3 regions of the Methylomonas sp. Uni0011 genome follow, and region 3 is predicted to be linked to each of the others. Evidence: riboswitches for the same ligand, from Rfam matches in the RefSeq annotation. Region 3 holds a riboswitch; each other region holds the start of a gene.
What was found. A riboswitch is a leader RNA that binds a small molecule or an ion and turns the genes downstream of it on or off. The one in region 3 is predicted to bind cyclic di-GMP.
Positions count from the first base shown of each region.

Region 1 (4,210 bases), on a different contig from region 3:
TGAATTCGCCGCTAAAGGTACCGGACGACGCCACCACATCATCGGTGGTAAAGGTCACGGCGCTGAATTTATCGGCCGGATTGGACAGCCGGTGCAACGGAAAGTCTTGCGAACGCAAGGTATGATTGGGGCCACCGCCGCCCGACGCCAACGTATCGAACGTCTGCCCGCTGGCTTTGCTGCTCTTGGCGCCGGGATTCAGCTGATTTTTGACCCGGGCGTCGGCCCCGGCGTGAAAATGGCAGGACCCGCAGGCCATGCCGTCGCTACCGACGTTCATATCCCAAAATAAGGCCTTGCCCAACGCAATCGCTGCCGCCTTATTCACCACGATCGGGCTGGAACCGTCCAACAAACCTGGCACCGGCGGCACCGGTACCCGCTGTAACGATACCGGAACCGGTCCGTGGGCCGCCACCGGCAGCGCCGCCAGTGAAGCGATCGCTATTAAAAAGATTCTCGGAAATACCTTCATACCTGCCTCGTAAAACCCGCTATTCACCCGGCGCCGCATCTGCTTTGGCCCCGGTCTGGGAGTCGGATAAAGACTGAACCTGCGCATGCCTTCGATTGCATCCGTTCAGTCGAAACCAAAGAAATCAGGGCCGGCCCCAACCTAGACCACCCCGGGAACCGACCACTAAATTATTGTGAGCGCCAGCTAATCGGGGCAACATCGGACACAAGGCATTTGGACCTTGTTACCCGAGCACGCCCCATTCGGCAAAGCGGATAGGCTGGCGCTATAAGCTAGACCGGTTTTTTTCGACCCAGCGCGGTAAAACCCAATAGAGCCGAACCGAACATCCAGACAGCTCCGGGCAACGGCACCGCACTGACTCCGGTATTGTTGATAGTCAACATATAGTTTTGGCCTGCACCGATTCCGCAATTTTGACCATTGGCATTATCATCCGGGCAACTACCCGCCCAGCCGATCAAGTAATAACCGGCTTTCAAGCCCTGTAGGGTCAACATCGCCTCGCCGGCACTCAGGGTCGCGAAACCGGTGTAGACGTAGGGTGAATCTTGGTTGACGTTGGTCAGTGCCGTACCATTCAGCGGATCGCTGGCACCACCGCCGTATTGACCGACATTTCCGGGGTTGGTGGCACCCGCGAGCAGACCTTGAATCTTATCGCCATCGCCGTTAGTGAAGGAGTAGCCGGCATTGGCATAACCGATCCATCCGTCATGGCCGCGCACTATGTTTCCGCCGCCGCCTTCACCCAGCCAGCCGTTGCTGCCCTGAGTCAAATCGGCGCCGGGCACACCCAACAATCCCGTGCCGCCCAGGCCGGGAGGCGCGACGTAACCGGCGACACCGCCATCGTAAGGCCCGCGCACCTGACTCCAGGCATGTCCGTAACCGCTGCCGTCGGCGGCACCGGTAACCATGGGCGCGGTTCCACTGGTCCAGATCGAAAATCCCGGATAGTTCATCGGCGCCGTGCCGCCGTTTTGTTTCAGATTGACCGTGACATCGAATCGAGTACCCGCGGCGACGTCGGCATCATCGCCGACTTGAAAAATCCTGAAGGGTGGCGTATGGGTCCAACCGTAGTTAAAACCGGTACCGTAGTCAGCCCAAGCCCTTTTCGGCGCCTTGCCGGATAAGCTAGCGCTGTCGCCGGCGTCGATAACACCCAGACTGGCCGGACTAATAGCGGCGGCCTGTCCGGAATAAGCGGCCATAACGCTGGCGCCGAGCGCAGCCAGAATTGCGCGGCGTAAGCTCTGTTGATTAATGCCTATCATATTGATGCCTCAATAACTGATTCGAAGTGAAGAAATTGCATAATTGCCTAGTCCAGGGCAGTCAGGCCGTCTCGCCGTGAGACCCCTGAATTTCCGTCTCCTCCTCGCGGCAGGTTCGGCTTTTTCCCGGAGGTGATATCGCTTCCGTTATCACTCGAATGAGAAAGCACAATTTGTACCTATTTTTTTTAATTAATTTTCAATAAGTTACAATAAATCCAGCCAAGGCTTGCGGATTTTGCCGCAGTATTGGCCGTCTGCGGCAACGCCTTGGCCAGCACGACAAATCAACACTAATACCTAATTAAATTCATTAACTTATTAAACATTCACAGCAAAAAACGGTTAGCAGCCGATCCGGCATCGGTAGCGCGGTGTAGCCGGAAAACAGCTGGGTAACGACGGCTAAGCGCCCGGCAGGCCTAAGCTGCAACTCATACTCTAGTCCTTTGTTTTAACTAATGAATTACCCATAGACACCGTTTGTGTAAGTCCGGTTGGCCAACCGCAAGTCGCCTGCAAATGCATAAAAAACACACATACTGTGTGATTTCACTTAGCGTGTGCGCGATATCACATAATTTGGATTTACCCGGCACCTGCATCCGGGCAACAGCGTAAGTCCGGCACCACCACTATCGGACGATCGGATACTGAGATCCACACCCGCGAAAACCGCGCAATCCTTAGGTTTTCAGTCGCGCCGCCTAACACTCGAAAACTCGCGGAAACGATAGTCGATAGCAAACCGCCGATTTTCCCGTGCAAGCCGATCGCCAGACAAAAAAACGCCAAAATTTTGATTTATAAAGGATTTATATAAAAAAGGCATGGCTATTGCTATCCGCAACTATCAATTGACCGCCCGGTCCGAGGTAGCCGCACCGCTGCCTTGTACACCATCGGCTCAATCGCATGGCCTGAACAACGACGGATAACATTATGAAAATACGCTATAAACGCGCGCTGGCATTCTCGGCTGCGCTCGGCATCGGAACCATTGTGACGCCACCCCCGGAAGCGCCATTTACCGGCCACGGCGACCCGGAAGTTTTAAGCCGGTTGTACCAGCGCTGGAAATATGCTCACGAACAATCCTCCAGCCCGGACAACTTGCAAATCGGCTTGAGCTATTCCAAGGCATTGTCCGCACGCTTCAGCCCGGCCGCCGGCCACCTTCAACTGAATCTGCGCACCGGGCGCTTGCAGGCAACGGTATCGGGTTTACCGGAAACCGGCCAATACGAACTTTGGTTGCTGGACAATCATAAGCAGTCTCGGCAAGGATTGCGCGTCGGCCAACTGGAGCCGGCGGCGGGCCGCCATGGTTTGACGCTGCAACTCGACCCGCAGCGAATGCGGAACTTTACGCTTGACGGCGCGGCAATCGTCCTAGCCGGAACCTCTCCCGAAAACGGCGGCCTGCTGTTCGGCTCGCCCAACCTGCTGCAGCGGCTTTATTTCACCGAGCACGACTGGCCGGGCGCGAACCTGGCTGCCGCCGGCGGCGAGATCGCCGCGAATCGCCTGCCGTTCGAATTCTTACTGCCGAAGACCGCTCAAGCCGGCAATTTCGGGAGCGAACCACAGTTAGCGCAGCTGATAGCCCGCGGCCAAAAAATATTTACAGAAGAGACTTTCGGCGGCAACGGACGTACCTGCGCCACCTGCCACCGGCCGGATAACAATCACACGATCGACCCGAGTTACATCGCCAAGTTACCGAAAAGCGACCCGCTGTTCGTCGCCGAAACCCGGCCGGAATTGGCCGATCTGGAAAAGCCGGCACTAATGCGCCAGTTTGCCTTGTTCGTCGCCCACGCCGACGGCTTCGACCGGCCGCCGGTGATGCGCAGTTCTCCCCATCTGTTGGGCATGGCCAATACCCTCACCTTCGAGCGTGCCGTAAATCCTGGTTACGGCAACGGCGAGTTTCCGCAGGACGAAGAATACTTCAAACGCCACGATGACGAAGCGCAGCAATCCGGCAGGCACACCGAAGCCATAGGCTGGTCCGGCGACGGCGCCCCGGACGGCGGCTCCTTGCGTGACTTCGCCAAAGGCGCGATCAAGCAGCACATGCCGAAAACATTGATCCGGGCCGAAAACATCGATTTCAGATTACCCAGCGAAGACGAACTCGACGCCTTGGAAGCCTATATGCTGTCATTGGGGCGTCGCGGCGAATTGAATCTCGCCAATATGTATTTCAAATCGCCTTTGGTGCAAAACGGCCTGATGTTGTTCAATACCAAGAACAATCCGAAAGCGGCCGACGGCTCGGTGATTTTCGGCGCCACGGCAAACTGTAACGGCTGCCATTCCAATGCCGGCGGCATCAGTTCGACCACCAATGCCAATCCGACCCGCGATACCGGTGTGGAACGAATGCGCGACCAATTGCACCATTTGGCCGACCCGACGCTGGCCTATGACGGCGGCTTCGGTCAGA
Region 1 covers NZ_JBVVNO010000002.1:465,731-469,940, reverse strand. Annotated here, with positions in the region: gene AC0IM9_RS04885 (cytochrome c peroxidase) at 1-475, opposite strand, end outside; gene AC0IM9_RS04880 (hypothetical protein) at 751-1,758, opposite strand; cyclic di-GMP riboswitch class I at 1,812-1,888, opposite strand; gene AC0IM9_RS04875 (hypothetical protein) at 2,701-4,210, shown strand, end outside.
Region 1: linked by a shared signal. The riboswitch ahead of AC0IM9_RS04880 (hypothetical protein) and the one ahead of AC0IM9_RS06500 (hypothetical protein) in region 3 are both predicted to bind cyclic di-GMP.

Region 2 (4,210 bases), on a different contig from region 3:
TGGCCGGCGCCGGCCAAATCGATCTGTTGAAGCAGGCTTTGGCCACGCCGTGGTTCGGATTGGACGGCCAGCAATTGTATCGGCTGAGCCAGGACGAGGCGGAGCTGGACGCTTGGGTGTCGCGCTTTCAGGACTATCTGCAATGCTGGCGCAACCAGGGCCTGCTGGCGACGCTGCAGCAACTGCTGCGGCGAGAACGGATCGAACAACACCTGTCGGCGCAACCCCAAGCCGAACGGGTGCTGACCAATATCCACCATTTGGCCGAGCGACTGCAGCAAGCGGCGATCGACGAGCATCTGGCGATCAACAAGACGCTGGACTGGCTGCGGCGGGCGATTCAGCAATCAGCGCAAGACAGTAGCGAAGACCGCCAATTGCGGCTGGAAAGCGACGAGGACGCGGTCAAGATCGTCACGCTGCACAGTTCCAAAGGCCTGGAGTACCCGCTGGTGTTCTGTCCCGATCTATGGCGGCGCAGCGACCGGCTGAAAACCGAAACCGCTTTGGTGCAATGCCACGAACACGGGACGATGGTCGCCGACCTGGGTTCGGCACAATTCGCCGCACGCCGCGAACAAGCCTTGTTCGAAGAATTGGCCGAGGACCTGCGTTTGTTTTACGTCGCGTTGACTCGCGCCAAGTACCGTTGTTATCTGAATTGGGCCGACGTCCGCACCAAGGAGCGGGCCAACGATTCGGCCATGGCCTATTTATTCGAATTCGCCGACTGCGATTTCGCCGGCCAGCAGCGGGTGCTGCAACAGCTGGCAAGCGCCGAACCGGATTTATTCGAGTACCGCCTGCTACCGGCCGAAGCGGCCGGCGAGCCGGCCGAATTGCCCGCCGACCGCCGTGCTGCCGACCTGGCGTTGGCGCATCGCCGCCAAACCCGCAGTCTGCACAGCATCTGGCAAATGAGCAGCTACACCGCGTTGGCGGCGCTGAGCCTGGAGCAGACGCCGGAACTGCCGGCGGATAAAGCCGAAGAAAGCCACGGCCAACCGGCCGGCGATGAAGCACTGCCGCGCGGCGCCCACACCGGCAACGTGATCCACAGCCTGCTGGAGACCGTGGCGTTTGCCGACTTGGCCGGGCGCCGCGACATCGGCCGCGCCAGCGCCCAAGCCTGCCTGCGCTACGGTCTGCAGTTGGCGCAACCGCAAATTTTGAGCGAGGTGCTGTACCGGGTAACGGCCACACCGCTCAGCGAAGATCCGGGGTTTTGCCTGAAAAATCTGGCGCCGGCCCAGTGCATCAAGGAAATGCCGTTTTACCTGTCCATGCCGGGCCGGGTGGATACCGCCCGCATCAACCGGATCCTGGCCGCCTGTCCGGCCTACCAGGCGCTGGACGCCAAACAAATCAGCGGCTATCTGACCGGCTTCATCGATCTGGTCTGTTGTTACGGCGGCCGCTACTTTGTAATGGATTACAAAACCAACGCCTTGGCGGACTATAGCCAGGCCAGCCTGCTGCAGGCCATGCGCGAACACAATTACGGCCTGCAATATTGGCTGTACAGTCTGGTATTGCACGCATACCTGGGCCAACGCCTGCCGGACTACGATTACGCCCGTCATTTCGGCGGCGTCAAGTACTTGTTCGTGCGCGGCATGGAGCCCGAGCGGCCGGCAAGCGGTGTGTTCGCCGACTGCCCGGAGCAAGGTCTGCTTGGCGATCTGGCCGATGTGTTCTTCGGTACCTAGCCGATTTTCAGCGCTGCTATGATTTAAAAATCCGATTTTGCCTATTCTCGTGGTGGCTTGGCGGCATCGATCCGGCCAGGGACAATCTAAATATGTTAAATCACCCAGGCCGGTATCGGGATTTGCCGATATCAAACCAAATAGTCAACCAATACAATAAGTTACCATTTGCCGCTTAGGGGGTGTTTGGGTTAAATCCCCTAGCTTCCGCCGTCCGTTTCATCGCTTGGGCTTGTCGTCATCAGACCAAGCTGGAGCGGACATCCATTCTCTCAATCGCGACTCGAATCTCCCGTCCACCCTGTCCGGCCCCGCCGTTCCTGATATTTCAGCCGCTCGGCTTCCCGCTCCAGCCTGCTGAATCGGCATCGGGTTTTATTTGTTAGGACTGGCATGGTATCTGCTGAACTCCTGTTGTAGCGTTTGCCAGCGTTCTGGTGGCGGCTGTGGCCCGCCCGACCGGTGCGTTAGCAACCGCCGCTCACTAAAGGAATATGCCGTTCGGGGTCCAGCCGTCCGGTTTTCAAGGAGGGAGCACTTCGCCACATCCGCCGCAAGGTGGAGCCGGAAAGCCGCGGATCTCGCCAGCTCGAGACAGCCGGGCCGCCTCTCGTGCGAGAGTCATCGACGGCTTGAGTCGTTCAAGCCGCTTATAGCGTTTATATCTTTCATTTAGGAAAAAAGTATGCAAAAGATCGGATCGAAATCGCTGCGGCTACGCTGCGTCCTGGCTGTCGGCGCGCTGGCAATCGCTAACGTGGCAAGTGCGGGCACGCTGAACGGCGGGGTGTTCCAAATTTCCTATGACAATCCCGATGATTTGTTGTCGGGCTTGACCTTGGGCGACGGCGCGATCACTTCGTATTATGTCGCCAATTATTTCGACAAGTCGTTGGCGGACAATATGAATGTGTCGCAAATGCTTGGCGTGGCAAACGATACCTACCCGGCGCCTGCGACGCTGTCGTTCGACATCAACCCGTCCAGTTTGGCCGGTACCGGCATTCCGTTCGGTAGCGGCGGCCGCAACAACAAAGCGACCACGTTAACGTGGGGAAGCAGTCAGGACGCGTTGACCAACTCGTCGACCTTTACCGCCAGCGGTGTTGCCGGGCTAAACGGTGTGGTAATGAGTCGCGGCAGTTTCACCGGTACGCTGCTATCCGGCGATTACCAATTCGGCTACGTCGCCGCTCGCAATAATGGCGTCAACAGCGGTTGGGCTCTGACCAACAACGTCAGCTTCTCGTCCACCACCTACGATACCCGCAACATCAGCGTCACCACCGACGGCGACAAACTGCTGTTTACCGGCGAACTGTGGTATTCCGCCAGCACCAGCGCCTTCCTGTTCGGCGGCGACGGCGTCAGCCAAGCCGGCCGCGCCGGTACCTTCAGCCTGATTTCTCCGGCTCCGGCCGCGGTTCCGGTGCCGGCAGCGGTCTGGTTGTTCGGTAGCGGTTTGTTCGGCGTGATGGCCTCCACTCGCCGTAAACGCACAGCCATTCCGGCCTAAGCCGGCTTTCGCACCCGGGCATACCCGGGTGCTTCGGCTTGGCTGGCACCGCCTTTCGAGATTATTTCCCTCAGCATGACTATGAGTATTCATTTAGCTAGATTTTCGGCGCTCCGCTTCGGCTGGGGTATGTTGCTGGCCACGGCGTTGTTATCCCCGGCGGAGGCCGCCACGGTATCCGGCGGCTCGTTGATCGTGAACTTGGATCGCGACGCGTTGGCCGCCGCCGTGGATATCGACGAAACGCCTGCCCGGTCGATGTACCTGGAAGAGTTTTTCGACGCGCAAGCCTCGCGCAGCCGGAGCTATAGCCAAATTTTGGAAGACCACCTGGTGCCCGGCGTGGCGGAGATTCCCGCAACCGGATTGACGTTTGCCGTTAACGGCAGCTCGGTCACCAACTTAACCAACCGGCGGAGCAAGCCGACGACCATCGATTTCGATCCGGCCGATTTCGAGGCCACGGTGACGGGTGCTATCGGCTTGGCCGGGGTGTTCCGGTTTCGGGTCGATACCGGCTCGGACTTCAATCGCATTTTATCCGGCGATTACACCTTGGAATACGACGCCGCCAATATCGACCTTGCTAGCGGCCGCTCGGCCTGGAGCCTGTACAACCACGTTTCTTTCCGCTCGCAGTCTTACAACCTGTTCAACGTCGTGATGGGACTCGATTCCAGCCGCTTCAGTCTGTCGGGCGATCTGGGTTTGGGAGAGGGCTACGACCACCTGAACGGTACCCGCGATGCGATTGTCGGCAATTTCAATCTGCAAACCGCGGTGGTGCCGCTGCCGCCGGCATTCGCGTTGTTCGCGGCCGGCTTGGCCGGCTTCGGCTTTTGCCGCAAGCCAAGAGGACACATGTTATGAAAATCGACCTAGGACAAGCGGCTAGCACCTGTCCGCGCCGTTACGCGCCCCCGGCGAAGCGCTTGGTGACGGCGTTGGCGGCTTCGATGCTGACCGCCGGCTGGACGGAGTCCGC
Region 2 covers NZ_JBVVNO010000022.1:40,158-44,367, reverse strand. Annotated here, with positions in the region: gene recB (exodeoxyribonuclease V subunit beta) at 1-1,709, shown strand, start outside; cyclic di-GMP riboswitch class I at 2,241-2,320, shown strand; gene AC0IM9_RS18100 (hypothetical protein) at 2,395-3,225, shown strand; gene AC0IM9_RS18095 (hypothetical protein) at 3,307-4,095, shown strand; gene AC0IM9_RS18090 (beta propeller repeat protein) at 4,092-4,210, shown strand, end outside.
Region 2: linked by a shared signal. The riboswitch ahead of AC0IM9_RS18100 (hypothetical protein) and the one ahead of AC0IM9_RS06500 (hypothetical protein) in region 3 are both predicted to bind cyclic di-GMP.

Region 3 (4,210 bases):
TTAGGTGTTTTTTACCCAGGTGAATAATTAAATTGGGGGCATATTTGGGGGGGACATGTTATTTTTTATAAAGATATTTTTTATTTTAAAATCAATCTATAAAATGATTTATTAGGTAGTCCCCACCCAAATACCAATGCCGTTAAGTTAAGCCTCACCGCCGCGCCGCGCAAGCTGCCCCCCAAACACGACAAGAAATCCAAGGACCTGGAAACCGCCATCGCCACAGACGATGCCATCACCGCGCACAACATCGAATACTTTGGCGAACCGGCGTACGAATACACGCTGGCACAGGCGCAGGAGGACGGCTATCTTGCCGCCTGCGAAATCATCAAGCGCAAGGCCGACATCGATGCCCGCGTGTTTACCCGCGAGGAAATCATCAGCTCCGGCGCGCAACATCAAAACCGGTAAACCGCTCACCGAAGCAGACTTAACCAAAGCCGAATACATCGGCAAGGACTTCGACGACGAACTCTTCATCAATCTGCGCACGCCCAAAATGTGTGAAGACCTGTTCCAACTACTGTGCGACAACGGCGGGCCTGAGCAAAAGGTCATCATCTTCTGCACCCGCGACCTGCACGCCGACCGCGTAGCCATGCAGATGAACAACCTCTACGCCCGTTGGTGCCAAGCCAACGGCAAACCGCGCAAGGACGACTGCGCCTTCAAGTGCACGGCGGCGGGCGGCGCTGACAAGATCGAGATCATGCGCGGCGATGGCTACGCTCAGGCCGTAACAACGCCGATGAACGACTCGGAATAACCCAGCCGTTCGTTTATCGACATCCGCATCAAGCGGCTTTTTTCCGATAGCCGGCCGCGCCCAATCCGAGTGCGCCGCTCAGGAACATCCAGACCGCGGCAGGCAGCGGGACTACCGTGGTTTGAAAACTGAAGGTGCCGATGCGGGCGTTGGCGGCTCTAGCGACTTCGGCGCCCAGATGATCGAAGCCCCAGCCATACCCCAAACTGCCGTTCAAGGTCAGAACATTGCCGGTTAACTGCGTTGTCACGTCGAACAATTCGAAAGCGACGGCGGAAAAACCGACTTGGTTATAGATCACCCACGCCGAACTTTCCGGCGTTTTTTGCTGCTCCGCCGGGTTATATGCCAGGATCATATCGGCCATTAAGACTCTGTTGGTCGGTGGATCGACATCGACTCGATAACGCATCCCGCCGGCCAAGCCGATGTTTCCGGTCGCGGTGGCGGCGATGTTATTGGGATCGAAGCTAAAAGTCGTCGGGCTGTTGTGCCGATTGGTCGGATTGGGTGCGACGCTTGCGCCGTTGACGGTGAACTCAAGACCGATTGCGGAGATTTCGTTCGCCGCATAGTTCGTGAGATCGACCGGCGTGTTGGAGTCGCGCAACTGGGCAAATGTTTTCGAAGCCGCCGAAGCGTCGAAATACTCTTCTACATAAATCGACGGCGCCGGCGTGTTATCCAAGTCGATTCCGGCAGCGAACGCGTTCCGGTCCAGGTTGAGGATCAACGAACCGCCGGACACGGTGGCGGCGTGCGCGGATGTCGCGAGCAGCGATGCGGCGATCACGACAACGTTTAAAGATTTCATTTTGTTTCCTTGTTTTAGAGGTGATTTCAATACCGGCCCTAACTGAAAATCCCAGGCGCATCGCGCCATTGCTGGCGGAAGCGTTCAACGCTCGGCGCTACATCCGACGCCGGGTTTGAACCGGTGTAACTGGCGGCTGGGATAAATTGGATCGGCACCGCCGATATTGCCGGGCAGATCGACGACGGTGCCGGCTGGCGGCTTAGGCGGACAATCTGATTTTTCCGCGCGCTGAACCCAATAGCCCCAACAATCCGCTGCCGAATAGCCAAACGGCCGCCGGTACCGGCACTGCCGATGGCGCCAGACTGAAAGTGCCCAGCTTGACCGACTGGCTACCATTCAACAGCAAGTTCCAGGAAAAGGATTGAGCCGTGAAATACACGTCGCCGCTCAGCGATAACTCGCCGTTGGCGTTAACCGATTCCGAGGCATTGACCAAACGGAACAGCGCCGGTTGGCCAAAGCCGCTGCTGTAGGTATAGATGTCCCATTGACCGGCGGTTTTTTTCAAAAAGAAATCGGCGGGATTGAGATAGGTGCCGCCAGCCGCCGGCTCCATCCGGAAAGCACCGCTCAAGCCGATTTGCCCGGCCGCGGTGTTGCCGGCGTCCATCGTCGTGGCTTGTTGCTTGCGAGCGGCCCCGTAGTTGATGGTCGAAGTATTGCTATTAACCGCCAACGACACGCTGAAGGTTCCGGTCTGGCTCAGCGCGACACCTCCGGTTGTATCCAGAGTGATCGGCGTGGCGTTATGGTTTTTATCCCAAAAGTTAGCGATATACCAACCTTCGGCACCTGGTACAGCCGAAGTAAAGGCGGAATTGTCGATTGTTAAATTCGCCACGCCGCTAACAAGAGCCGCGTTGGCATCGGTTGTTGTCAACAGTCCGCCGAATAGACCGATTGCCAGAACGCCGGCCGAGGCCAATTTGTGGCTATGTTTTTTAAATAGATACATGGTTTTTCCTTGTAGATTTATCGATGGTTAAGTTATGCGGCGGGTTCCAAGTTTGTAAATCGACGCGGCCGACGCCGTGTCTATCGGCAAACCTTGCCCGCCGGTAACCCGGCCGTCTTGTTCCAAGACCCGTGGCTTTCCGGCTCCGCCTCGCGGCGGGTGTGGCGTTGCGCCGCAATCCTTGCGGCATCGCTGCTTCCGCGAACGATTACTTCCTGAGCTTCCAGCAATTCCTCCCAATAACTCGAGCTCCCGACGATCTCCTCACAAAACGCAGGCGGAGTTGCGGCGTAGCGACGCTGCAACGGAAAGGCCGCGAAGGCAGATTAAAGTCGGGTTTTCGAATCAATTAGCGACGAGCAAACACTAGGCCAAATCTGATTCGCCTTGAATAACAAGGCTTGGCACGGCGAATCCGGCGCCGGCCCTCGAAAACTAAGTTATCTCACGCAATCGCCGCGTGAAATCCCGCGTCGCCGCCGGAATTGACGCGATTCCGGGTGCTACTCTTCCACCCATCTGAAGCGCAGCGCAGCGCTGGTCAGAAACAGCAGCGTCATTGCCGCCAGCGTCAATAACGCCGGTGCAATTTCGCGCAAACCGGCGCCGTCTATCATCACGGCCCGCGCGGCTTGCAGCATGTGGGTCAGCGGGAAAATCAGCGTCAGGTTCTGCAACAGCGCCGGCGCGCCTTCCAGCGAAAACCAGACCCCGGACAGCAAAATCATCGGCAAGGTCAGCAGGTTCAGGATGCCCAAGGCCAACTCTTCGCTACTGGTCCTGCTCGCCATCAACAAGCCGAGGCTGATTAGGGTTACCGAACCGAGTACCGCAATCAGCACCAACAGCGCAAAAGCGCCCTGGACTAAAAAATCGAACAAGGCGTGCATCGCCACAAATTGCAGCACAATCGCCAGCATCAACATCGCCAACCGGCTGGCGACTTGCGCCGACAGGAATTCGAAGGCGTTGACCGGCGAGGCTTTCAAGCGTTTAAGCACGCCGTTTTTACGGTATCTGACGATGGTGAAACCGACGCCGAACAGACTGCTGTGCATGATGTTGATGGCTAGAATGCCAGGCAAAACCCAGTCGAGGTAGCGCACCTGCCGCCCGGAAACCACTTGCTTTTTCCAGGTCGTAGTTTGATCGCCGGCCAATAGGATTTTTTCCAACAGGTAGCCTTGCGCGGCACTGTCGTTGATCCAGTAACCGTCTTCCGAGCCACCCCGGACCACCATGTCCAACTGGTGGTGCTGCAGTTTGGCTAGCGCCTTATCCAGCTCGGGGTAGTCTATAAATTGCAAATATTGGGTGGTCTTGAATGCGGCGATCGGCGAGCTGGCTTCGCCGACCACGCCCACTTTGAACAGCGCGGTATCCTTGTCGTCGAATATCGCCGCGATGCCGACGATCAACACCACCGGAAACACGAAATTCCAGACCCAGGTGGCTTTGTCGCGGATCAATTCGGTATTGCGGGCTGTTAGCAATGCCAAAAAATGCTTCATCTCAACTTCTCAATGAGTGGCCGGTTAATTTAAGAAACAGGTTTTCCAGATTCGGCGTGGCGACCGTCAAGCCTGCCAACGGCACATTCAGCCGAGTCAGTTGGGCGATCGCCGCTTCCACGTTGGCGGTAACAAACTCCACCGTTTCGTCG
Region 3 covers NZ_JBVVNO010000003.1:277,936-282,145, reverse strand. Annotated here, with positions in the region: gene AC0IM9_RS06515 (hypothetical protein) at 148-486, opposite strand; gene AC0IM9_RS06510 (hypothetical protein) at 506-772, shown strand; gene AC0IM9_RS06505 (VPLPA-CTERM sorting domain-containing protein) at 801-1,586, opposite strand; gene AC0IM9_RS06500 (hypothetical protein) at 1,789-2,547, opposite strand; cyclic di-GMP riboswitch class I at 2,647-2,723, opposite strand; gene AC0IM9_RS06495 (ABC transporter permease) at 3,051-4,058, opposite strand; gene AC0IM9_RS06490 (non-ribosomal peptide synthetase) at 4,060-4,210, opposite strand, start outside.